DNA from 2 places in the Micromonospora globosa genome. Region 1 is predicted to be linked to the other one. Evidence: predicted binding sites of a transcription regulator. Region 1 holds the regulator's gene; the other holds the start of a gene.
What was found. The regulator HrcA, encoded in region 1, represses chaperone genes, less so after heat shock. The targets are predictions, from matches to a motif close to GGTTNGCACNCTCNNNNNGAGNGTGCNAACC.
Positions count from the first base shown of each region.

Region 2: the regulator HrcA is predicted to act here: its motif matches at 8,792-8,822, upstream of groES (co-chaperone GroES).

Region 1 covers NZ_JNZR01000039.1:32,136-44,206, reverse strand. The annotation lists gene IF06_RS0128280 (PhoH family protein) at 1-112, opposite strand, end outside; gene IF06_RS0128275 (serine hydrolase domain-containing protein) at 247-1,623, opposite strand; gene IF06_RS0128270 (histidine triad nucleotide-binding protein) at 1,620-1,964, opposite strand; gene IF06_RS0128265 (SDR family NAD(P)-dependent oxidoreductase) at 2,058-2,819, shown strand; gene IF06_RS0128260 (16S rRNA (uracil(1498)-N(3))-methyltransferase) at 2,941-3,675, opposite strand; gene dnaJ (molecular chaperone DnaJ) at 3,677-4,822, opposite strand; gene hrcA (heat-inducible transcriptional repressor HrcA) at 4,896-5,918, opposite strand; gene IF06_RS33330 (DUF4870 domain-containing protein) at 6,151-6,762, shown strand; gene hemW (radical SAM family heme chaperone HemW) at 6,802-8,025, opposite strand; gene IF06_RS0128235 (enoyl-CoA hydratase-related protein) at 8,045-8,830, shown strand; gene IF06_RS0128230 (hypothetical protein) at 8,942-9,802, shown strand; gene IF06_RS0128225 (carbohydrate ABC transporter permease) at 9,816-10,649, opposite strand; gene IF06_RS0128220 (carbohydrate ABC transporter permease) at 10,646-11,632, opposite strand; gene IF06_RS0128215 (sugar ABC transporter substrate-binding protein) at 11,629-12,071, opposite strand, start outside.
Region 2 covers NZ_JNZR01000003.1:241,066-253,136, reverse strand. The annotation lists gene IF06_RS0105645 (GuaB3 family IMP dehydrogenase-related protein) at 1-1,026, opposite strand, end outside; gene guaB (IMP dehydrogenase) at 1,058-2,620, opposite strand; gene IF06_RS0105635 (DUF5319 domain-containing protein) at 2,818-3,222, shown strand; gene IF06_RS0105630 (helix-turn-helix transcriptional regulator) at 3,235-4,053, opposite strand; gene IF06_RS0105625 (WhiB family transcriptional regulator) at 4,306-4,689, shown strand; gene IF06_RS0105620 (sulfite oxidase) at 4,861-6,507, opposite strand; gene groL (chaperonin GroEL) at 6,631-8,274, opposite strand; gene groES (co-chaperone GroES) at 8,345-8,659, opposite strand; gene IF06_RS0105605 (THUMP-like domain-containing protein) at 8,914-10,146, shown strand; gene ybaK (Cys-tRNA(Pro) deacylase) at 10,202-10,681, shown strand; gene IF06_RS0105595 (sugar ABC transporter substrate-binding protein) at 10,885-11,988, shown strand.

The sequences.
Region 1 (12,071 bases):
CGAGCCGCAGGATCTCGTCGCCCGCGCCGAGCAGGTTCACCATGATCTTCTGGTCGGGGACCGTGATCCTGGTCTGCACACGCGGCGTGCCGGGAGGTGGGGTGCCGGTCATAGGTCGGGCCGTCGGGCCCTGCGCCACCTGCTCTCCGCTTCTCGGGCGCCGGGCCCTGCCGGCGCGGCGTTCGGTTACCTCCATCGTATCGGGTCGGCACCGTACGCACCGCGCCCATTTCCGGTGGCCGGCGGTCAGTCGCCGGCGCGGAAGTCGTACCCGTCGAAGGTCTCCTGGGTGCGGGTGAAACGGTAGGTCGCCCAGTGCATCCGGACCACCACGCCCCGTTCGTCGCGGGTCAGCCGCAGCAGCTCCCCCACCTCGCGGCCGGAGACCGTGCGGAACACGTCCGGCCGGTCCGGCAGCGGCGCGAACACCGCCGGCGGCTTCCCGGCCGGATCGTCCGCGCCACGCGCCCGCAGCGTCCCGTCGTGCCAGGAGAAGACGTACTCGAAGCCTTCGCCCCACCAGCGGCCCGGCACGCCACGCAGGTGGTCGGGCGCGGGCGGGCCGGGACGCCACGGCTCGATCTCCGCCGGGTCGTGCTCGGCGGCGGCGGCGAGCAGCCGGTGTGACAGGTCGAACACCTCCACGCCGGTGCCGGACGAGCCGAGCACCGCGACGCCCATCGCCCCGGCGGTGCCCTGCCCGCCGCGCCGCCCGTAGACAGCGGCGAGGAATCCGGGCATCGCGCCGTCGTGACCCACGTGGATCACCCGGTCCGCCTGCGGGACCAGGATCAGCCCCAGCCCGAAGCCGGCCGACCAGACCGACTCGTCGGTGGGCGTGAGCGGCCAGCGCATCTCCTCGACAGTCGTCGCGGCGAGCACCGCGCCGTCCGGGTCCACCGCCGCCGGGTCGGCCAGGAACGCGGCCCAGCGGGCCATGTCCGTCGCGGTGCTCCAGAGCTGCGCGGCGGGGGCCACCGCGCCGAAGTCGGCGGGTGGTTCCGGGTGGGCCTCGTCGGAGTACGCGTCGACCAGGAACCCGGTCGCGGCACGCTCGGTCGGGTACGGGCCGGTGGCGGTCAGCCCGAGCGGGGTGAGCACCCGGTCGGCCAGCACCTCGGCCCAGGTGCCGCCGCGCAGCCGGGCGACCGCCTCGCCGAGCAGCGCCAGGCCGAGGTTGGAGTAGTGGAAGCGGCGGCCGGTGGGCAGCACCCGCTCGACCCGGGCCAGGTCGGCCAGCAGCTCGTCGACGGCCGGGGCGCGCAGGCTGTCCCACACGTCGCCGTGCGGCTCGCGTTGCAGGCCGGCGGTGTGCGACAGCAGCCGGCGTACTGTCGCGTCGCCGTGCGCGGGCAGGTCCAGGTGCCGCCCGATCGGGTCGTCCAGGTCGAGCAGGCCCTCGTCGCGGCACTGCATGACGAGCACCGCGGTGAAGGTCTTGGTGACCGAGCCGATCCGGAACACCGTCTCCGGCCCCAGCGGGGTGTCGTTGCCGGTGTCGCCAACGGCGCAGGTCCATAGCGGCCGGTCGGCCCGGTGCAGGGCGGCCGACACCGCCGGGATCCGCCCGGTGGCCTGCGCCTGGCGCACCATCCGGCCGAGCCGGTCGGAGACGTCGGTCATCGGCAGAGCATCGGGCCGAGCGGCGCGCCGCCGAGCAGGTGGGCGTGCACGTGGAAGACCTCCTGGCCGCCGTACGGGCCGGTGTTGAACATCAGCCGGAACCCGTCCACGGTCAGGCCCTCCTCCTCGGCGACCACGGCGGCGGTCTGGAGCACCTCGCCGGCCAGCTCGGGCGCACCCTGGGCCAGCGTGGCCACGTCCGCGTAGTGCTCCTTGGGGATCACCAGCACGTGGGTGGGCGCCTTCGGGTCGATGTCCCGGAAGGCCAGGGTGGTGGCGGTCTCGCGGACGATGGTGGCCGGAATCTCCCCGGCGACGATCCGGCAGAAGAGGCAGTCCATCGCAGCAGTGTAAGGAGGGGCCCCTGCTTAACGCCTCCGGTATGGGAAGGGGCCCTTTTTAACAGTCTGGCCCGGTGCGGCAGGATGGCCGCCATGTCGGGACGGGCGGTGCTGGTGACGGGGGCCTCGCGGGGCATCGGGCGGGCGGTGGCGCGGGCGTTCGCCGCAGGTGGAGACCGGGTGGCGATCCACCACCGGGACTCGGCCGAGCTGGCCGAGCGGCTGCGCGCCGAGTTGCCGGGTGACGGGCACGTTGTGGTCCGCGCCGACCTGGCCGACGCCGACGCGGTACGGACCATGGTGGACGAGGCGGCCCAGCGGCTCGGCGGCCTCGACGTACTCGTGAACAACGCCGGGGTGTTCGGGCCGGCCGATCCCCCGCACCCGGTCTTCGAGAGCAGCTACGAGCAGTGGCGGGCGCGCTGGCGGGAGGTGCTCGACACCAACCTCGTCGGCGCCGCGAACGCCGCCTGGTGCGCCGCGCAGCACATGCGCGAACGCGGGGGCCGGATCGTGAACGTCTCGTCCCGGGGCGCGTTCCGGGGCGAGCCGGCCAACCCGGCGTACGGGGCCAGCAAGGCCGGGATGAACGCGATGGCCCAGTCGCTGGCGGTGGCCCTGGCGCCGTACGGCATCGGGGTGGCCTGTGTGGCGCCCGGCTTCGTCGAGACCGACATGACGAACGAGCACCTGAAGAGCGAGCGGGGCGAGGCGGTACGCGCCCAGTCCCCGTTCCACCGGGTGGCCCGGCCGGAGGAGGTCGCGGCGGCGGTGCACTGGCTGGCGAGCCCCGAGGCCGAGTGGGCCGCAGGCACCATCATCGACCTGAACGGCGCCTCCTACCTCCGCTCCTGACCCCCACGCCCTCCGCGATCTTGCAGTTTCGGCCCCGACAAAGCGTCGCAAAAGGGGCGCGACACGGGCCGAAACTGCAAGATCAACGCGGAAGGGGGGCGCGGAAGGGGCGCGGCGCGGGTTACCAGTGGGTCAGGCGGGTGGCCAGGACCGTCAGGGCTGCCACGCCAGCCGTGGACGTGCGCAGGACCGACGGGCCCAGGCGGACCGTACGGGCGCCCGCGTCGGCGAACGCGGCCAGCTCGTGGTCGGCGATGCCGCCCTCCGGGCCCACCACCAGCACGATCTCGCCGGTGGCCGGCAGGTCGACTGTGGTCAGCCGGTCGTGGGCACCCTCGTGCAGCACGAACGCGCCGGCCGCACCGGCGATCCGGCGGGCCACCGAGGCGGTGGACTCGTCGGGCGCGCCGGCCACCACCGGCAGCCACGGGCGGCGGGCCTGCTTGGCCGCCTCCCGGGCGGTCGCGACCCACTTCTGCCGGGCCCGTCCGCCCCGGTCGCCGCGCCACTGCGCCACCGAGCGGGACGCCGCCCACGGCACGATCTCGTCCACGCCGACCTCGGTCATCGCCTGCACGGCGAGTTCACCCCGGTCGCCCTTGGCGATGCCCTGCACCACGACGAGCCGGGGTACCGGCGCGTCCGCGTACCCCCGGCTGGTGACCCGCAGGTCGAGCGTGCCGCGGCCGACGGCGGTGACCACCGCGGCGGCGGTGCCGCCCCGGCCGTCGGCGAGCACCAGTTCCTCGCCGGCGCGCAGCCGCTGCACGGTGGCCGCGTGGTGGCCCTCCGGGCCGTCCAGCGTCAGCGTGTCACCGGTGGGCAGCGCCTCGACCAGGAACAGCGGGGCGGACACCTCAGGCGTGCCCGTTGAAGGCGTCGCGCATCCGGGAGAAGAAGCCGCCCTGCTTGGTCAGCTCGGCGACCTCCTCGCCGCGGGTCTTGGCGAAGTCGCGCAGCATCCGCTCCTGGTCGGCGTCGAGCTTGGTCGGGGTACGCACGTCCAGGTGCACGTAGAGGTCGCCCCGGCCGGTGCCGCGCAGGTGCGGTACGCCCCGGGCGCGCAGCCGCATCGTGCTTCCGGGCTGGGTGCCGGGCTTGACGTCGACCGTCTCCTCGCTGTCCAGCGTCTTGATGGTCAGCCGGGTGCCCAGCGCGGCCGCGGTCATCGGCACGGTGACCCGGCAGTGCAGGTCGTCGCCCTTGCGGGAGTAGACGTCGTGCGGCCGCTCGTGGATCTCGACGTAGAGGTCACCGGCGGTGCCGCCACCCGGGCCGACCTCACCCTGCTGGGCCAGGCGGATCCGCATGCCGTCCTCGACCCCGGCCGGGATCTTCACCGTGAGCGAGCGGCGGGTGCGCACCCGGCCGTCGCCGGCGCAGGTCGGGCAGGGGTGCGGGATGGTGGTGCCGTAGCCCTGGCAGACGGTGCACGGCCGGGCGGAGACCACCTGGCCGAGGAAGGTCCGCTGCACCGACTGCACCTCGCCCCGGCCGCCGCACGCCTCGCACGTGGCCAGGTGGGTGCCGGCGGCGGTGCCGGCCCCGGAGCAGGTGGTGCAGAGCACGGCGGTGTCGACGGTGATCGGCGCCTCGACGCCGAACGCGGTCTCGTTGAGGTCCAGCTCCAGGCGCAGGATCGCGTCCGCACCGGGGCGGGTGCGCGGACGCGGCCCCCGGCTGCCGCCCGCGGCGCCGCCGAAGAACGCGTCCATGATGTCCTGGAAGCCGACGAACGGACCGGCGCCGCCCGGGCCGCCGGGACCGCCCATGCCGCCGCCGCCCGGGGCGAGCGGGTCGCCACCCAGGTCGACGATCTGCCGCTTCCGGTCGTCCGAGAGGACCTCGTACGCGGCGTTGATGTCCTTGAACTTCTCCTGGGCCTCCGGGTCCGGATTGACGTCCGGGTGGAACTGCCGCGCCAGCTTGCGGTAGGCGCGCTTGATCTCGTCGTCGGAGGCGTCCCGGCTCACGCCGAGAATGCCGTAGTAGTCCCTGGCCACTGCGTTAGGTGTCCTCATGTTCGTCTCGCGTCGCTCCGGTCGTCGGCCGGAACCGGCCGTCGGCCCTGACTGGTCAGTTCTGGGCCAGCAGTTCGCCCACGTAGCGTGCCACGGCCCTCACCATGGCGATATTGCCGGGGTAGTCCATCCGGGTCGGCCCGAGCACGCCGAGTCCACCGACGATCGTGCTGCCCGGTCCGTAGCCGGTGCTGACCACCGAGGCGGCCCGCAGGTTGTCGAATTCGTTCTCGTCGCCGATGAGCACCCGGGTGGTGCTCGGCTCCGTCTCGCCGATCAGCTTGAGCAGCACGACCTCTTCTTCGAGCGCTTCCAGGATGGGCCGCAGCGAGCCCTGGAAGTCGAGCAGGCCGCCCCGGGTGAGGTTGGCCTGTCCGGCCAGCGCGAGGCGCTCCTCGTGCCGTTCCACGAGCGTCTCCAGCAGCACGGTGGAGAGCGTGGTCATGGCCGGGCGCAGATGCGGCGCGGACTCCTCGACGAGCGCCTGCACCAGCGGCGGCGTCTCGGCGAGCTGGCTGCCGACGAGTTTCTCGTTCACCAGCCGGCGCAGGTCGGTCACGTCGTCGGCGGGCACCGGGGCGGGCAGCTCGACCAGCCGCTGCTCGACCCGGCCGGTGTCGGCGATCATGACGACCATGAGCCGGGTGGTGGAGATCGGCACCAGCTCCAGGTGGCGCACCTTGGAGCGGGCCAGGCTCGGGTACTGCACCACTGCCACCTGCCGGGTGAGCTGGGCGAGCAGCCGGACCGTGCGGTGCACCACGTCGTCCAGGTCGACGGCGCCGACCAGGAAGCGCTCGATCGCCCGGCGCTCGGCCGGGCTGAGCGGCTTGACCCGGGACAGCCGGTCGACGAAGAGGCGGTAGCCGCGGTCGGTGGGCACCCGACCGGCACTGGTGTGCGGCTGCCGGATGTAGCCCTCCTCCTCCAGCACCGCCATGTCGTTGCGCACGGTGGCCGGCGAGACGCCGAGCTGGTGCCGCTCGACCAGGGCCTTGCTGCCGACCGGTTCCTGCGTGGCGACGTAGTCCTCGACGATCGCGCGCAGCACGGCGAGTTTGCGGTCGTCGAGACCCATTCCCCACCTCCTGACGCACCTCGGCCGGGCCGGCACGCGGCATCCGCCGGGCGGCTGGCACTCGACTGTAGCGAGTGCCAGTCTACGTCGGCACCCCCGCCGGCGCGATGATCGCCCGACGGACCTGCGGTGCGGCCCACCACACAACGCCGCCCACCAGGGCCGAACAGCCGGTCATCGTCGGTCTGTGTCGCTCTGGTGCGAGTTGACCGGTGCCCCTACCGTGGCGACCATGACAGAACCTCCTCGCCCTCCAGGGGCAGGGGACTCCGGCCCCCAGCCCGACCCGTCGGCGCCCTACGGCTCGTCGCCGGGCAGCGAACCGCCCACCGCTCCACTGTCCGGGGCGCCGGGCACCGGCGGCTATCCCCCGCCCGGTGACTATCCGCCTCCGGGCGGCTACCCGCCCCCCGGTGGTTACCCTCCGCCGGGCGGCACGCCCGGCTACGGCGCCGGCTACCCCGCCGGTGGCGGGTACGGCCCCGCCGCGTACGCCAACAACGACGAGAAGACGTGGGCCCTGGTGGCGCACTTCGGTGGTGCCGCGGGTGTCATCGTCGGCGGCGGTCTGCTCGGCTGGGTCGCCCCGCTGATCGCGATGATGACCCGCGGTCAGCAGTCCCCGACGGTCCGCGCCCACGCGGTCGCGGCGCTGAACTTCCAGATCACCTGGGCCATCGCCAGCGTGCTCGCCTGGGTGATCACGGTCATCACCTGCGGGATCCTGTTCTTCGTCCCGATGCTGGTCTGGCTGGTGCCGCTGATCTTCGGAATCATCGGCGGGGTCAAGGCCAACGAGGGTGTGCTCTACCGCTACCCGATGACCTACAACTTCATCAAGTGACACCGCCGGCCGGCCGAGGGGGCGGCCGGCCGGTGCCGGTCACGGCAGCAGGTCGCGTACCACCGCGTCGGCCAGCAGCCGGCCGCGCAGCGTCAGCATCACAAGCCCTCGCGCGTACGCCCCGGCGTCGAGCAGCCCGGCGTCCCGGGCCCGCTCGGCGCCCGCCCGGCCGGGCTCGTCCAGCACGTCCAGCGGCAGCCCGGAGGCGAGCCGCACCCGCAGCATCACGTCCTCCATGTGCTGCTCGTCCGGGGTGAGCTGCTCCCGGGCCAGCGCGGGCGAGGCGCCCTCGGCCAGCCGGGCCGCGTACGCGCTCGGGTGCTTGACGTTCCACCACCGCACGCCGCCGACGTGGCTGTGCGCCCCCGGGCCCAGGCCCCACCAGTCGGCGCCGGTCCAGTAGAGCAGGTTGTGCCGGCACGCCGCCGCCGCCGACCGGGCCCAGTTCGACACCTCGTACCAGGAGAATCCGGCCTCGCCGAGCGCGGCCTCCGCAGCCAGGTAGCGGTCCGCCGCCACGTCGTCGGAGGGGTACGGCAGCTCGCCGCGGCGCATCCGCGCGGCCAGCCGGGTGCCGTCCTCCACGATCAGGGCGTACGCGCTGACGTGGTCCACGCCCGCGTCGACCACCTGGGCCAGCGAGGCGGCGAAGTCGTCTGCGGTCTCGCCCGGCGTGCCGTAGATCAGGTCCAGGTTCACGTGCTCGAACCCGGCGTCGCGCGCCTCCAGCGCGGCGGCGGTGGCCCGGCCCGCGCTGTGCCGCCGGTCCAGCACCGCGAGCACCCCCGGCGCGGCGGACTGCATGCCGAGCGAGATCCGGGTGTACCCGGCGGCCCGCAGCGTCTTGAGCGACTCCGGGCTCACCGACTCGGGGTTGGCCTCGGTGGTCACCTCGGCGTCGGCGGCCAGCCCCCAGACGCGGTCGATGCCGTCGAGGATCCGGGCCAGGTCGTCGGCGGGCAGCAGGGTGGGCGTGCCGCCGCCGACGAAGACCGTGTCGACCCGGGGTGGCGGCGAGTCGCCCAGCACCCGGGCGGCCAGCGCCAGTTCGGCCAGCACCGAGTCGGCGTACGTCTCCCGGCTCGCCCCGCCGCCCAGCTCCGAGGCGGTGTACGTGTTGAAGTCGCAGTAACCGCACCGGCTGGCGCAGAACGGGACGTGGACGTACACGCCGAAGCCGCGCGCGCCGACGGCGCGACGGGCGGTGGCGGGCAGCGATCCGTCGCGCGGGACGGGTTCGCCTTCTGGAAGGACGCCGGGCATGGCCACTAGTGTGCCCGGCATGACCTCTCCGGACGCTCTCGTGCGAGTCGCCACGGCCCGTGGGGTGACCACCCTCACCCTGGACAGCCCGCACAATCGCAACGCGCTCTCGACGCCCCTGATGACCCAGCTGCTGGCCGGGCTGGCCGACGCGGTCGCCGACGACGCGGTACGCGCGATCGTGCTCGACCACACCGGCCCGGTCTTCTGCTCCGGCGCCGACCTGAAGGAGACAGCCGCCGCGTACGCCAGCGGCACGGTGCCCGCCGGGATGCTCGGCGACGTGCTGGTCGCGGTGCGGGAGTGCCCGAAGCCGGTGGTGGCGAAGGTCGCCGGGCCGGCCCGGGCCGGCGGGCTGGGCCTGATCGCCGCCGCCGACCTGGCGGTCTGCGCGCAGGAGGCGACGTTCGCGTTCACCGAGGTGCGGATCGGCGTGATCCCGGCGGTGATCTCGGCGACCGTGCTGCCCCGGCTGGGCCAGCGGGCCGCCGCCGAGCTGTACCTGACCGGCGACACGTTCGACGGCCGCCGCGCCGCCGAGATCGGCCTGGTCACCGCAGCGGTGCCGGCCGACGAGCTGGACGCCGCCGTCGAGCGCTACTGCGCCTCGCTGGTGAAGGGCGCCCCGGGGGCGCTGGCCGGGGCGAAGGAGCTGCTGCGCCGGCCCGCCGGTCCCGACCTGCGGGCCGAGATCGCCGAGTTGGCCGCCCTGTCGACCGGGTACTTCCTCTCCGACGAGGGACGCGAGGGCGTCATGGCGTTCCGGGAGAAGCGTCCCGCCGCCTGGGTGCCCGCCGGAGACTGAGGTTCGCGGCGGGCCCCGCGGGAGCCGCTCCGGCCGACGCGGGGCCCGCCGGTCGGCCGAGACCCGCCGTGGCGGGTGGGACGTACGCTTGTCGGACTGTCGGGACAGGGGGTGCGGGTGCGGACGCGAGCGGCGATCGTGGCATCTGGGGTGGCGGTGTGCGTGCTGGCACTGCTCGCGGTCTACGTCGTGACCAAGCAGTTCGGCGAGCACCTGCGGCTCCCCCTGGCCAGCCGGACCTGCACCGTGAAGGCCGACGGCGAGGTGGTGCTCGGCGCCGACCAGATGGCGAACGCGGCCACCATCGCGGCCATCGGGATGCAGCGCCGGATGCCCGAGCGGGCGGTGGTGGTGGCGCTGGCGACCGCCTACCAGGAGTCGCACCTGCGCAACATCGCCCACGGCGACCGCGACTCGCTCGGCCTGTTCCAGCAGCGCCCGAGCCAGGGCTGGGGCAGCCCGGAGGAGATCCAGGACCCGCGGTACGCGGCGAACAAGTTCTACGCCGCGCTGAAGAAGGTCAAGGGCTGGGAGCGGATGCGGATCACCGACGCCGCCCAGCGGGTGCAGCGGTCGGCGTTCCCCGAGGCGTACCAGAAGTGGGCGGACGAGTCGGAGGTCCTCACCCGCGCGTTGCTCGGCCACGCGACCGGCGCGGTGGCCTGCACGGTCAGCTCGCCGCCGACGATGCGCGGGCCGGCTGCCGCCAGCGCCGTGCTGGAGAGCCTGTCGCTGGACTGGGGGCTGCCCCGGCTGGCCACTGCGACGGACCTGACCGCGCTCACCGTGCCGGCGGGCGACGACCGCAACGGCTGGCGGTACGCGCACTGGCTGGTCTCGCACGCCGACGATCACGGCGTGAAGAAGGTCCGCTTCGGCAACCTGGAGTGGACCGCCGCGCAGGGCTCCTGGGCCCGGGTGAAGGGCGACCCGGCCACCGAGGTGCGGGCCGAGGTGTTCGCCGCGGCCTGACCGGCCCGCCGGGTCAGCCCTTCACGGCTCCCGCGACGAGGCCGGAGACCATCCGGCGCTGCACCAGCAGGAAGAAGACGATCACCGGCAGGGTGAACAGCGTGGACGCCGCCATCACCGAGCCCCAGGCGGTGTCGTCCCGGCCGAAGAAGAACGTCATGGCCACCGGCAGCGTGTACTTCTGCTGGTCGTTCATGAAGGTCAGCGCGAAGATCAGCTCGTTCCACGCGGTGATGAACGAGAAGATGCTGGTGGCGACCAGGCCGGGCGCGACGAGCGGGAACAGCACCTTGCGGAACGTCTGGGCCCGGCTGGCGCCGTCGATGGCGGCGGCCTCCTCCAGTTCCTTCGGCACCGCGGCGACGAAGCCGCGCAGCATCCAGACCGCGAACGGCAGCGAGAAGGCGAGGTACGTGAGGATCAGGCTGGGCAGCGTGTTGTAGAGGCCGAGCCGCTGGATCATCAGGAACAGCGGGATGACCAGCGCCTCCAGCGGGATCATCTGCACCACCAGCAGCATGATCAGGAACGTGGTGCGCAGCTTGAACCGGAACCGGGCCACAGCGGTCGCGGCGAGCAGCGCGACCAGCCCGCTCAGCAGCACCGTCGCCAGCGCGACGAGGGCGCTGTTGAGGAAGAAGTCGGCGAACGTGACGCCCGGGATCAGGTTGCCGGTGAGGATCTCCCGGTAGTGCTCCAGCGTCGGCTCCGCCGGCACCGGCCGGGGCGTGGACGAGAAGATCTCCCGGTTGGGCTTCAGCGAGGTCGCCACCATCCAGTAGACCGGGAACGCGGCGAAGAGCGCGACCAGCAGGCCCGCGCCGTTGAGGGCGATCTTCTTCATCATTCGTCCTCCTGCCGCAGCACCATGCGGACGTACAGGGCGGTCACCACGAGCAGGATCACGGTGAGGATGACCGCGATGGCCGAGCCGAGGCCGTACTTGGGCGGTGGTGAGAACGCCTCCGCGTACGAGTAGATCGACAGCATGAACGTGGACCGGTCCTGGGTGCCGCCGGCCAGCACGAACTGCTGGGTGAAGACCTTGAAGTCCCAGATCGTGGAGAGCACCACGAGGATGCCGAAGACCGGCCGCAGGACCGGGAACGTCACCGACCAGAAGACCTTCCACGGCCCGGCGCCGTCGACCCGGGCCGCCTCCTGCAACTCCGTCGGCACGCTCTTGAGCCCGGCCAGGACGCTCACCGCGATGAACGGGAACGAGTGCCAGACCACCACGAGCGTCAGGATGGCGAAGAACAGCAGCGGGTCGTTGAACCAGCCGTACCCGGTCCAGTCGCTGCGCCCGAACAGCGCCGTCGAGAGCCCGTCCGGGAGCTTGTTGAACAGCCAGGTGACCAGGCCGCTCGTGTCGTCGAAGATCCACTTCCAGACGATGGTGCCGGTCAGCGCCGGGGTGGCCCAGGCGAGCATCACGCAGCTCGCCACGAACGTGGCCATCTTCTTGCCCAGGCGGTTGAGCAGCAGCCCGACCAGCGTGCCGAGGATCATCGTGAGCGCCACGTTGGCGAGCGCGAACAGCACCGTGTTGCGCAGCACCGTACGGAAGAACGGGTCGCCGAGGATCTGCGCGTAGTTGGCCAGGCCGACCCACGGCCACTCGCGGTCGCCGCGCAGCTGCCGGACGCTGTCCAGCTTGTGGAAGGACATCCACACGACCTGGCCGAGCGGCCAGAGCAGCAGCACGGCGATGATCGCCAGGCAGGGCAGGAGGAGCAGGTACGGAAGGTGGTCCACCCGGCGACGGCGCCGCCGCGCGGGGGTCTCCCGCGCGGCGGCCTCGCCGGTGGCCTCGGTCAGCGTGGTCACTTGGCGTTGAGGATGCTTTCCATCTCGGTGGCCGCGTCGGCGGTGGCCTTCTCGACCGTCTTCTGGCCCTTGATGACCGAGCTGTTCATCGCCTGGGTCACCGTCTTGGTCCGGCTGACCTCGACCCACTTCGGGGTGAGCGGGGTCAGCTTGGTGTTCTGGATGGCGGTGGCGAACGCGGCCATCACCTTGTCACTGGCGTAGTCGCCGCTGCTCACCAGATCCTGGTAGACCGGGAAGAAGCCGAGGCTGCTGGCGAACTCCTTGTCCTTCTGCTTGCTCAGCAGCACGGTCATGTAGTCCCAGGCCAGCGCCTGCCGCTCGCTGTCCTTCCAGATGGCGATGTCGGAGCCGCCGGCGAACGCCGGGGCGGGCTTGCCGTCCGGGCCGGGGATCGGGAACGTGCCCCACACCTTCTCGATGTCGGGGTTGTCCTTCT
Region 2 (12,071 bases), on a different contig from region 1:
GAGCTGGCCGTCCGGCTCGTCGGCCGGGCCGAACAGCAGCTTCTCCATCGAGCCGAGCGGCTCACCGGCCACCTCGAACGCCCCACGGGGCAGCGACGGGTGGCTGGCCGCGGAGTGCCACCAGGCGCCCCCGGCCGGCGCCTCCTCGCACAACGACAGTGGCTCGCCGAGCATCACCGCGTCCGCGCCGCACCCGAGCGCCTTGGCGATGTCGCCGGAGGTCTGCATGTCGCCGTCGGCGATCAGGTGCACGTACCGGCCGCCGGTCTCGTCCAGGTAGTCGCGGCGGGCAGCGGCGGCGTCGGCGATGGCGGTGGCCATCGGCACCCGGATGCCGAGCACCGACTCGGTGGTCGACCAGTCGTCGCCGCCGATGCCCACGATCACACCGGCCGCGCCGGTACGCATCAGGTGCAGCGCGGTCTTGTAGTCGGTGCACCCGCCGACGACGACCGGCAGGTCCAGGTCGGCGATGAACTCCTTGAGGTTGAGCGGCTCGTCGGTGGTGGAGACGTGCTCGGCCGAGACGAGCGTGCCCTGGATGACCAGGATGTCCACGCCGGCGTCGAGGATCACCGGGGCCAGCGCCAGGGTGTGCTGCGGGGAGACCCGTACCGCCACCGTGCCGCCGCCCTCACGCAGCTCGCGGACCCGCTCGGCGATCAGGTCGGGGCGGATCGGCTCGGCGTAGACCTCCTGGAGGCGCTTGGTCGCCCGCGCGTCCTCGCCGAGACCGGCCAGCTCCTCCAGGATCTTGGCCGGGTTCTCGTACCGGGTCCAGAGGCCCTCGACGTTGAGCACGCCGAGGCCGCCGAGCTGGCCGAGCCGGACCGCCGAGGCGGGGCTCATGGTCGCGTCCGAGGGGTGCGCGACGCAGGGGATGCCGAACTGGTACGCGTCGAGCTGCCACGCGGTGGAGACGTCGTCGACGTCCCGGGTGCGGCGGCTCGGCACGATGGCGATGTCGTCCAGGTGGTAGCCGCGCTGCGCGGTCTTGCCCAGCCCGATCTCGACCACGTCACGCATGGGGGACTCCAGGTGGTTTGGGGGTGGTGGTTCAGCGGGAGTGGTAGTTGGGCGCCTCGACGGTCATCTGGATGTCGTGCGGGTGGCTCTCCTTGAGCCCGGCCGCGGTGATCCGGATGAGCTGGCCGCGCCGGTGCAGCTCCGGGATGCTCTCCGCGCCCACGTACCCCATCGCGGCGCGCAGCCCGCCGATGAGCTGGTGGGCGACGGCGGAGAGCGGCCCCCGGTAGGGCACCTGACCCTCGACGCCCTCCGGGACGAGCTTGTCCTCGGCGAGCACGTCCTGCTGGAAGTAGCGGTCCTTGGAGTAGGACTTGCCCTGGCCGCGCGACTGCATCGCGCCGAGCGAGCCCATCCCCCGGTACGCCTTGTACTGCTTGCCGTTGATGAAGATCAGCTCGCCGGGGCTCTCCTCGCAGCCTGCGAGCAGGCTGCCGAGCATCACCGTGTCGGCGCCGGCGACGAGCGCCTTGGCGATGTCGCCCGAGTACTGGATGCCGCCGTCACCGATGACCGGCACACCGGCCGGGCCGGCGGCGCGGGCCGCCTCCATGATCGCGGTGATCTGCGGTACGCCCACACCGGCCACGATCCGGGTGGTGCAGATGGCGCCCGGGCCGACGCCCACCTTCACGCCGTCCGCACCGGCCTCGACGAGCGCCTTCGCGCCCGCGTACGTGGCGATGTTGCCGCCCACGATGTCGATGGAGACGTCCCGCTTGAGCCGGGCGACCATCTCCAGCACGGCGCGCTGGTGGCCGTGCGCGGTGTCGACGATGACGACGTCCACGCCGGCGTCGACCAGGGCACGGGCGCGCTTGTAGCCGTCCTCGCCGACACCGACCGCTGCGGCGACCCGGAGCCGGCCCGCGTCGTCCTTGGTGGCGTTCGGGTACTGCTCGCTCTTGGTGAAGTCCTTGACCGTGATCAGGCCGCGCAGCTTGCCGCCCGCGTCCACGATCGGCAGCTTCTCGATCTTGTGCTGGCGCAGCAGGCCGAGCGCGTCGTCCTTGCTCACGCCGACCGGGGCGGTGATCAGCGGGGTGCGGGTCATGATCTCGCGCACCGGCGTGGCCGGGTCGGAGACGAACCGCATGTCGCGGTTGGTGACGATGCCGACCAGCTGGCCCTGCCCGTCCACCACCGGCACGCCGGAGATGCGGTAGCGCCCGCAGAGCGCGTCGACCTCGCGCAGCGTGTCGTCCGGGCTGGCCGTCACCGGGTTGGTGATCATGCCGGACTCGGAGCGCTTCACCAGGTCGACCTGGAGCGCCTGGTCCTCGACGGAGAGGTTGCGGTGCAGCACGCCGATGCCGCCCTGGCGTGCCATGGCGATCGCCATCCGCGCCTCGGTGACGGTGTCCATCGCGCTGGACAGCAGCGGCACGGTCAGCTCGATGTTGCGGGTGAGGCGGGTGCGGGTGTTGACGCGGCTGGGCACGACGTCCGACTCGCCCGGCTGGAGCAGGACGTCGTCGAAGGTCAGCCCGAGCGGCACCACCCGGGCCGAACCGGCCGGCAGCTCGGGCAGATGGCCACCCAACTCCCCGCCGTCGGTGCCGGCCGGGATCTCGGTGCTGGGCGAATTCTCCACGATTGCTCCCCTGAGCTGGTCGTACGGGCTGCAGCGAGGCGGCGCGCGGGGGCACCGGCAGGCGCCTGGTGACGGCGCGTCGCCTCATCGTACCCACTTGCCCGTCCGCGCCCGGGAAGCGGCGGGCCCGAGGGTAGGCCGGGCCACAGCACGGGCTGGGGCGGGCTTTCCTGCGGCGCGGGGTCTACGGTGAAGGGGTGCACGACGAGCCCATCGACCCGTTCAACGGCGACCCGGCCGATCCGGCTGCCGGCCTGCACGATCCCGGCGACGACGACGCGCTCGACCCGCTGAGCGAGGTCGAGCGCCAGGACGTCCTGGAGGATCTCGCCGATCTGGAGATCTACCAGGCGTTGCTCCAGCCGATCGGCGTGCGCGGCCTGGTGATCGAGTGCGAAGACTGCCGCGAGCCGCACTACTTCGACTGGGACCTGCTGCGCGGCAACCTGCGCCACCTGCTCAACTCGGGGCGTCCCCGGGTGCACGAGCCGGCCTACGACCCCGACCCGGACCACTACGTGAGCTGGGACTACGCCCGCGGCTACGCCGACGGCGTGCACGACACGCTCACCGAGGGCACCGACGACTCCGCGCAGGAGTGATCCCCGCGCGGGTCAGGCGACCAGGCCGGCCCGGAACCCGGCCGCCACGGCGTGCGCCCGGTCGCGCGCGCCGAGCTTGCGGAACAGCCGCCGGGCGTGCGTCTTGACCGTGTCCTCGGAGACGAACAGCTCCCGCCCGATCTCCGCGTTGCTCTTGCCCTCGGCCATGCCGAGCAGCACCTGAAGCTCCCGCTCGGTCAGCCCGATCGCGCTGCGCGGCGACCGCGCCGGCCGCTGGGCCGCACCGGGCCGGGGCGCCTCCGCGCCGTCGGCCGCCGCCGGGTCGTCCGGGTCCTCACCCCGCTGCACGGGCACCACTGTGGGCAGGCCCGCCGCGTCCACCGGCGCCGTCGCCGGCCAGCCGGGCCCACCCTGGGTACGCCCCGGCGCCGCCGGCCGGGTCGGCCCGCCCACAGCCGCCGCGTCCCGGGCGGTGTCCGCCACCCGGTGCCTGTTGCTCCGCCCGGGGGCGGAGAGCAGCAGCAGCGCCTTGGCGACCGCGCTGGTCAGGTCGTGGTCGGCGTTCTGGATCAGTCCGCGCGCCCCGGCGCTGATGGTGGCCGCCGCCGACTCCGACTCCTCGGCGCCGAGCAGCAGCACCGCAGCCTGCGGGGCACGGGCCAGCACCCGCCGGACGAAGCCGGCGCTGTCCGGACGGGTCAGGGCGGTGTCGGCGAGCACCACGTCCACCGGGCGCTCGGCGAGCCGCAACATCACCTCCGGATCGGAGACGGCCGTCCGGACGACGCCGGACAGCCCGAGCCGCGCCGCCGCGGAGGTCAGATGCTGGGCCGCCAATGGTGTCCGAACGCACACAAGAACACTACGCACAGTGGTCTCCTCTCCGACTCAGAGCAGACCATGCGGAGGTGGGCTCGGGAGGGGGTTCCGGGCAATCATCCGAACTTTTCCGACAGATGGGGCATATGCCGCCGAGTGTCCGAGGTTTTCGATCACAGATGTGTGAGCCGCGGACCGCTCGGGTACCGAGGGGTTCATCCGGAACCGGCATCCCGCGCGGACCGCCGCCCGGTAGCTGGCAACGAACATTCTCCGCGGTGCCGCGCGGGAGGAGGGGTGCTGATGTCGAACGTACGTAGGCTGCCTGGACCGATCGACGAGCTCTGGGACTGGCAGCGGCTCGGAGCCTGCCGTGGCCGCGACAGCGCGCAGTTCTTCCACCCGGACGGCGAGCGCGGCTCCTCCCGGCTGCGCCGCGAGATGGGTGCCAAGTCGGTCTGCCGTGCCTGCCCGGTACGCGCCGAGTGCGCCGCCCACGCGCTCTCCGTACGCGAGCCGTACGGCGTCTGGGGCGGGTTCAGCGAGTCCGAGCGGCTGCGGCTGCTCGCCCTCGGCTGGGAGGACCTGGCCGACCGCCGGCAGACCAAGGTGGACATCGCCCGGCTGGAGGCGCGCCTCGGCCGGCCGCACAACACCGCCGTGCCGGACCAGCGCAAGGTCGCCTGACCGGCTTCACGACCCCCGACGCCGCGCCCCGGACCCCCGGGGCGCGGCGTCGTGTCGTCCCGCCCCGGCCCCCGCGTGATCAACACCAGCTCGGCGAAATGGCCATATCGCGGAGCCTCTGATGCCACCACTTCGGGGAACTGGTGTTGATCTTTCGGGGTGGGGCGGTCGTCAGGTGACCGTGACCCGCACTGTGTGCCAGCCGGTCGCGCCGTCCGGGGCGACCGGGGCGCGCTGTTCCGTCTGGGTCTCACCGGTCGTGTCGGTCGCCCGCACCTGGAGCGTGTGCTCGCCCGGCGTCGCGTCCCACCGCCAGGACCACTGCACCCAGGTGTCCGCCGACACCGCCGGGGCCGGCGTCGCCTCCTGCCAGGGGCCGCCGTCGACGCGTACCTCGACGCGACGGATGCCGCGGTGCTGCGCCCACGCCACACCGGCCACGATCACCGGACCGGCGGCCGGGCGGCTGCGGGGCCGGGGCGTGTCGATCCGGGACTGCGTCTTGATCGGGCCCTGCGCGGACCAGCCGCGCGGCACCCAGTACGCGTCGAAGTCGGCGAAGCTGGTCAGCTCCAGCTCGGTGAGCCACTTGCAGGCCGACACGTACCCGTAGAGGCCGGGCACCACCATCCGCACCGGGAAGCCGTGCTGGATCGGCAGCGGCTCGCCGTTCATCCCGACCGCGAGCAGCGCGTCCCGCCCGTCGCGCAGCACTGAGGTGGGCGTGCCGCAGGTCCACCCGTCGACCGCGCGGCCCACCACCTGGTCCGCGCCCTCCTCCGGGCCGGCCTCGTCGAGCAGTTCCCTGATCGGTACGCCGAGCCAGCGCGCGTTGCCGATCAGGTCGCCGCCCACCTCGTTGGAGACGCAGGCGAGCGTCACGTACCGCTCGACCATCGGGCGGGCCAGCAGGTCGTCGAAGCTCAGCTCGATCGGGTTGCGCACCCGCCCGTGGATCCGCAGCCGCCAGGTGGCCGGGTCCACCTGCGGCACCACCAGCGCCGTGTCGATCCGGTAGAACTCCCGGTTCGGCGTCACGTACGGCGCGAGCCGGGGCAGTGACAGGTCGGCTCCGGCCGGCACCTGCGGGGCGGGCGCGGCCGGGGCGGGCAGCGTCACCGCCTCCCGGGCCGCCGACACGCCGCGCCGCCCGGCCAGCCAGTGCCCGCCCAGCCCGGCCACCGCCGCAGCGCCGGTGAGCAGCCCGGCGCCGCGCAGGAACCGCCGCCGCGACTCCGCGTCGTCGTCGTGCCGTACCGGCTCCCAGCCGCCCGGGGTCTTCTCCTCCCCCGCGAGCGCGGCGACCGCCGGAGGCGGCGCCGACGGCGGCCGGTCCGCCGCGTCGGCCCGGTCGCGCCCGGCCTGCTCCCGGCGTGCCGGGCCGGCGCCCAGCGGTCCGGCCACGAACGCCCAGAGCGTCAGCGCGCCGAGTCCGCCGCCGACCAGGGAGGGCAGCGCGTCGAACGCGTCAGCGCCGGCCCGGGTCAGCGCGGCGGCGACGCCGAGCACGGCGAACGCGGCGACGCCGGCCAGGCCGATCACCAGCCGCCGGGCCGCCGCCAGGCCGAGCAGCGCCCCGAAGGCGGCCAGCAGCAGCGCCGTCCCGACCAGCAGGGCGATCTTGTCGTACGTGCCGAAGACGTCGATGGCGAACTGCTTGACCGGCTCGGGTACGAGGTCGACGACGAGTCCGCCGACGGCGACGAGCGGCGCGGACCGGGGACCGGTCAGGACCGCCACGGGCTCGGCGGTGCCGAGTGCCACCACGGCGGCGACGACACCGGCCAGTGCCGCGCGGCGGCGGGAGAGGGTGCTCACGGCGTCCAGTCTGGTCGACCCGCCGGCCCGGCTGCCAATGTCGTCAGCGTTCCGTAAGGGCATACGCGTCAGGGCACACCACCGGGTCGGCGGTGTGCCCTGACGTCGGGCCGTGCGGTCGGGTCAGAAGCCCGGGCCGTGCTGGTGGCCGTGACCGTGCGAGTGGCCGTGGCCACCGGCGGCCGGCTCCGGCTCGGCCGGCTTCTCCACCACGAGGCTCTCGGTGGTGAGCAGCAGGCCGGCGATCGAGGCGGCGTTGCTGACCGCGTTGCGGGTCACCTTCACCGGGTCGATGATGCCGGACTTGGCCAGGTCGACGTACTCGCCGGTGGCGGCGTCGAGGCCGTGACCCCAGTCCTGGGCGACGACCTTCTGCACCACCACGTAGCCGTCGTGGCCGGCGTTCTGGGCGATCCAGCGCAGCGGCTCGACGAGCGCCTTGCGCACGATCGAGACGCCGACCTTCTCGTCACCGGTGAAGCCCAGGTCGTCGTCGAGCGCCGGCAGGATCTGGGCCAGGGCGGCACCGCCACCCGGGACCGTGCCCTCCTCGACCGCGGCCTTGGTCGCGGCGATGGCGTCCTCGATGCGGTGCTTGCGCTCCTTCATCTCGACCTCGGTGGCCGCGCCGACCTTGATCACGGCGATGCCGCCGGAGAGCTTCGCCAGCCGCTCGGCCAGCTTCTCCCGGTCCCACTCGGAGTCGGAGGCCTCGATCTCCTTGCGGATCTGCGCGACCCGGTCGGCGACCTCGGAGGCCTGCCCGCCACCGTCGACGACTGTGGTGTTCTCCTTGTCGACCACGACGCGACGGGCGGTGCCGAGCACCTCCAAGCCGACCTGGTCGAGCTTGTAGCCCAGCTCCGGGGCGACCAGCTCGGCGCCGGTCAGGATCGCCATGTCCTGGAGCATCGCCTTGCGGCGGTCGCCGAAGCCGGGGGCCTTGACGGCGCAGACCTTGACGGTCTTGCGCAGCGCGTTGACCACGAGCGTGGACAGGGCCTGGCCCTCGACGTCCTCGGCGACGATGAGCAGCGGCTTGTTGTTCTGGAGAACCTTCTCCAGCAGCGGCAGCAGCTCCTCGATCGCCGAGATCTTCTGGGTGGTGATCAGGATGTACGGGTCCTCCAGGACCGCCTCCTGCGCCTCCAGGTCGGTGACGAAGTTCGGCGAGATGAAGCCCTTGTCGAACTGGAGACCCTCGGTCACCTCCAGCTCGGTGGTGAGCGCGGAGCCCTCCTCGACGGTGATGACGCCGTCGCGGCCGACCTTCTCCATCGCCTCGGCGATCAGGTCGCCGATGGCGGCGTCCTGCGCGGAGACGGTCGCGACGTGCGCGATCGACTCCTTGCCGGCGACCTCGACGGCCTTGCCGAGCAGCGCCTCGGAGACCTTGGCGGCCGCCGCGTCGATGCCCCGCTTCAGGCCGGTCGGGTTGGTGCCGGCGGCCACGTTGCGCAGGCCCTCGCGGACCATGGCCTGGGCCAGCACGGTGGCGGTGGTGGTCCCGTCGCCGGCGACGTCGTTGGTCTTGGTCGCCACCTCCTTGACCAGCTGCGCGCCGAGGTTCTCGTACGGGTTGGTGAGCTCGATCTCCTTGGCGATGGTCACGCCGTCGTTGGTGATCGTGGGCGCACCGAACTTCTTGTCCAGGACGACGTTGCGCCCGCGCGGGCCGAGGGTGACCTTCACCGCGTCCGCGAGGGCGTTGACACCGTGCTCGAGCAGGTGCCGGGCGTCGTCCGAGAAGCTGAGGATCTTCGCCATCAGTATCCCTTCGAAGCGACGTCGCCCCGGCCCGGCGAGCCGGACCGGGGCAACGACACTGATCGGTTGCTTACTTCTCGATGACCGCGAGGACGTCGCGGGCGGAGAGCACCAGGTACTCCTCGCCGGCGTACTTGACCTCGGTGCCGCCGTACTTCGAGTAGAGGACGGTGTCGCCGACCTTCACGTCGATCGGCACGCGGTTGCCCTTGTCGTCGATCCGGCCCGGGCCGACAGCGAGGACGGTGCCCTCCTGCGGCTTCTCCTTGGCGGTGTCGGGGATCACGATGCCCGAGGCGGTGGTGGTCTCGGCCTCGTTCGCCTGGACCACGATGCGGTCCTCGAGCGGCTTGATCGCAACCTTGGTCGCGGTAGTCACGGGCATACCCTCCCGGGTACTTGGTGTCGTTGCCGGCCGGCATGCCGACCAGCGTCAATCTGCCACATGCCACCGGGCGGGGCCGTCGTCGCGGGTGCCGGTCCGCCTGGCGCTCAACCCCCGGGCACGAGGCTCGGGCGTTGGCACCCTCAGGGTGAGAGTGCTAATCGCAGGTTATTCCTCGGCTAGCACTCCGTCAAGGAGAGTGCCAACGCGTCGCCCTCCGTGTCGCGCCGGAACCGGGCCGGGAGAATGAGCGCGTGGATCTCGACCAGCTCGCCGCGCTGCGTACCCCCGAGGGGTCGGCCGCGCTCGCCGCGGCCGAACGGGTGGCCGGCGGCGACCCGCTGGCGGCGGCGGCCGCGCTGCGTTCGGCCGGGATTCCCGGCGGGCTCGCGGCGGCCGCACTCACCCAGGCGGAGCTGCGCCGCCGGGCCGCCGGCAAGTTCGGCGCGGCGGCGGCCGGGATGTTCCTCACCCGGGCCGGGCTGGAGCAGGCCACCCGCCGCGCGGTCGCCGACCGGCGCGCCGCGCGGCTGCGGGCCACGGGTGTGACCACGCTGGCCGACCTGGGGTGCGGGCTGGGGGCCGACGCGCTCGCCGCGGCCCGCGCCGGCATCCGGGTGTACGCGGTGGAGGCCGACCCGGTGACCGCCGCGATGGCGGCCGCGAACGCCGAGGCGGCCGGGCTGGCCGACCTGGTGACTGTCGAGCGCGGTGACGCCACGGCGTTCGACGCGACAGGGGTCGACGCCGTGTTCTGCGATCCGGCGCGGCGGCGGGCCGGCACCGGGCGGCGTGTGTTCGACCCGAACGCCTACTCGCCGCCGTGGGACTTCGTCACCGGCCTGGCCGCACGCGTGCCGCGCACGGTGGTGAAGGTGGCGCCCGGGCTGGACCACGCGCTGATCCCGGCCGGCGCCGAGGCGGAGTGGGTGAGCGTGGACGGCGACCTGGTCGAGGCCGCGCTCTGGTGCGGCGAGCTGGCCGAGGTCCCACGCCGCGCCACCCTGCTGCGCGAGAAGGAAGGGCCCCTTCTTAACGCCTCCGGTAGTAAAAGGGTCCCTTCCTATCACCTCACCGGGACCGGTGCGCAGGAGGCGCCGGTGGGACCGGTGCGGCGGTTCCTCTACGACCCGGACCCGGCCGTGGTGCGCGCACACCTGGCCGCCGAGCTGGCCGCCGACCTCGACGCCACGCTCGCCGACCCGTCGATCGCCTACCTGTACGCCGACGAGGCCCGGCCCACCCCGTTCGCCCGCTGCCTGGAGATCACCGACGTGCTGCCGTTCTCGCTGAAGCGGCTGCGCGCCCTGCTGCGGGAGCGGCGCGTCGGCCGGGTCGAGATCCGTAAGCGCGGCTCGGCGCTGGAGCCGGAGAAGCTGCGCCGCGACCTGCGGCTGTCCGGTGACGAGGCGGCCGGTCTGGCGCTGACCCGGGTGGCCGGCGACCCCACTGTGCTCGTCTGCCGGCCGGTTCCGCCCGGCGGTTGACCCCGGCTCACGTTTCCGGCTCGCGGTGTCGCGGCGCGCGGGTTAGCTTGAGCCCGTGGCGGGCCCTGGCACTCCGGCGATCGCGTTGCTGAGCAAGCGGAAGATCGCCCACAGCACCCACACCTACGACGTCTCGCCGGACGCGCCGAACTACGGTGCGCTCGTGGCGACCGCGCTCGGCGTGGCGCCGGAGCGCGTGTTCAAGTCGCTCGTCACCGAGGTCGACGGCGGGCTGACGGTGGCGGTGGTGCCGGTGACCGGCGAGCTGGACCTGAAGGCGCTCGCCGCCGCGGCCGGCGGCAAGCGGGCGACGATGGCGGAGCGCACGACGGCGGAGCGGGCGACCGGATACGTCCGCGGCGGCATCAGCCCGCTCGGGCAGCGCAAGCGGCTACCGACTGTCATCGACGCCTCCGCGCTGACGCACCCGACGGTGTACGTCTCGGCGGGTCGCCGGGGGTTGCAGGTGCAGCTCGCGCCGACGGATCTGGTGGCGCTGACCGGGGCGACGACGGCGTCGATCGCCACTGCCTGAGCGGCTCGTGACGGTACGTGTGGGAGCGTTTCCGGAACGCGCTCTCCCGGCGGTGTCCCGCGGGTGACAACCGCGTTGCTGAATTGTTACCGCCGCCAACAAACTTCTGACCTCGGCAGTCTTGCGGCGCATGGGAAGCGGGGAATACGTTGCCGGGCACAACAAAACATCACCACTCCCCCACCTCCGAAAGGACCCTGCACATGCGCAAGGGCTTCCTCACCTTCGCGGCCGTCGGTCTTCTCGCGACCGGCAGCATGGCCGCCTGCGGTGACAACGGCGGTTCTTCCGACGAGGCCGGCGGCTCCAACGCCAAGAAGCCGAAGATCGGCGTGATCCTGCCGGACAGCAAGTCCTCCGCCCGCTGGGAGGGCGCGGACCGCAAGTACCTCAAGGCGGCGTTCGACGCGGCCGGCGTCGAGTCCGACATCCAGAACGCGCAGAACGACAAGACCGCGTTCCAGACCATCGCCGACCAGATGATCACCAACGGCGTCAACGTCCTGATGATCGTCAACCTGGACTCCGGCACCGGCAAGGCCGTGCTCGACAAGGCCAAGTCGCAGGGCGTCGCGACCATCGACTACGACCGGCTGACCCTGGGCGGCTCCGCCCAGTACTACGTCAGCTTCGACAACGAGGCCGTCGGCAAGCTCCAGGGCGAGGGCCTGAGCAAGTGCCTGACCGACAAGGGCGTCAAGAACCCGTCGATCGCGTACCTCAACGGCTCGCCGACCGACAACAACGCCACCCTGTTCAAGAACGGGTACGACTCGGTGCTCAAGCCGAAGTTCGACTCGAAGGAGTACACCAAGGTCGCCGACGACTCGGTGCCGGCCTGGGACAACGCGCAGGCCGCCACGATCTTCGAGCAGCAGCTGACCAAGGCCGGCGGCAAGATCGACGGCGTGCTCGCCGCCAACGACGGTCTCGGCAACGCGGCCATCTCGGTGCTGAAGAAGAACAAGCTCAACGGCAAGGTTCCGGTGACCGGTCAGGACGCCACCAAGGAGGGCCTGCAGAACATCCTCGCCGGTGACCAGTGCATGACTGTCTACAAGGCGGTCAAGAAGGAGGCGGACGCCGCCGCCGAGCTGGCCATCGCGCTCGCCAAGGGTGAGCGGAAGGACACCGGCCAGACGGTCAAGGACCCGGAGGGCGGCCGGGACGTGCCGTCGGTGCTGCTGGAGCCCAAGGCCATCTACAAGGACAACGTCAAGGACGTGGTGGCCGACGGATACGTCACCAAGGAAGAGCTCTGCACCGATGCCTTCGCGAAGCTCTGCACCGACGCCGGCGTGAGCTGACCCACCCGCCTCAGGCGGCGCCGCCCGGCACGGGGTTTCCCGTGCCGGGCGGCGCCCGCGCCGGACGGGATCCGAGACCTCCC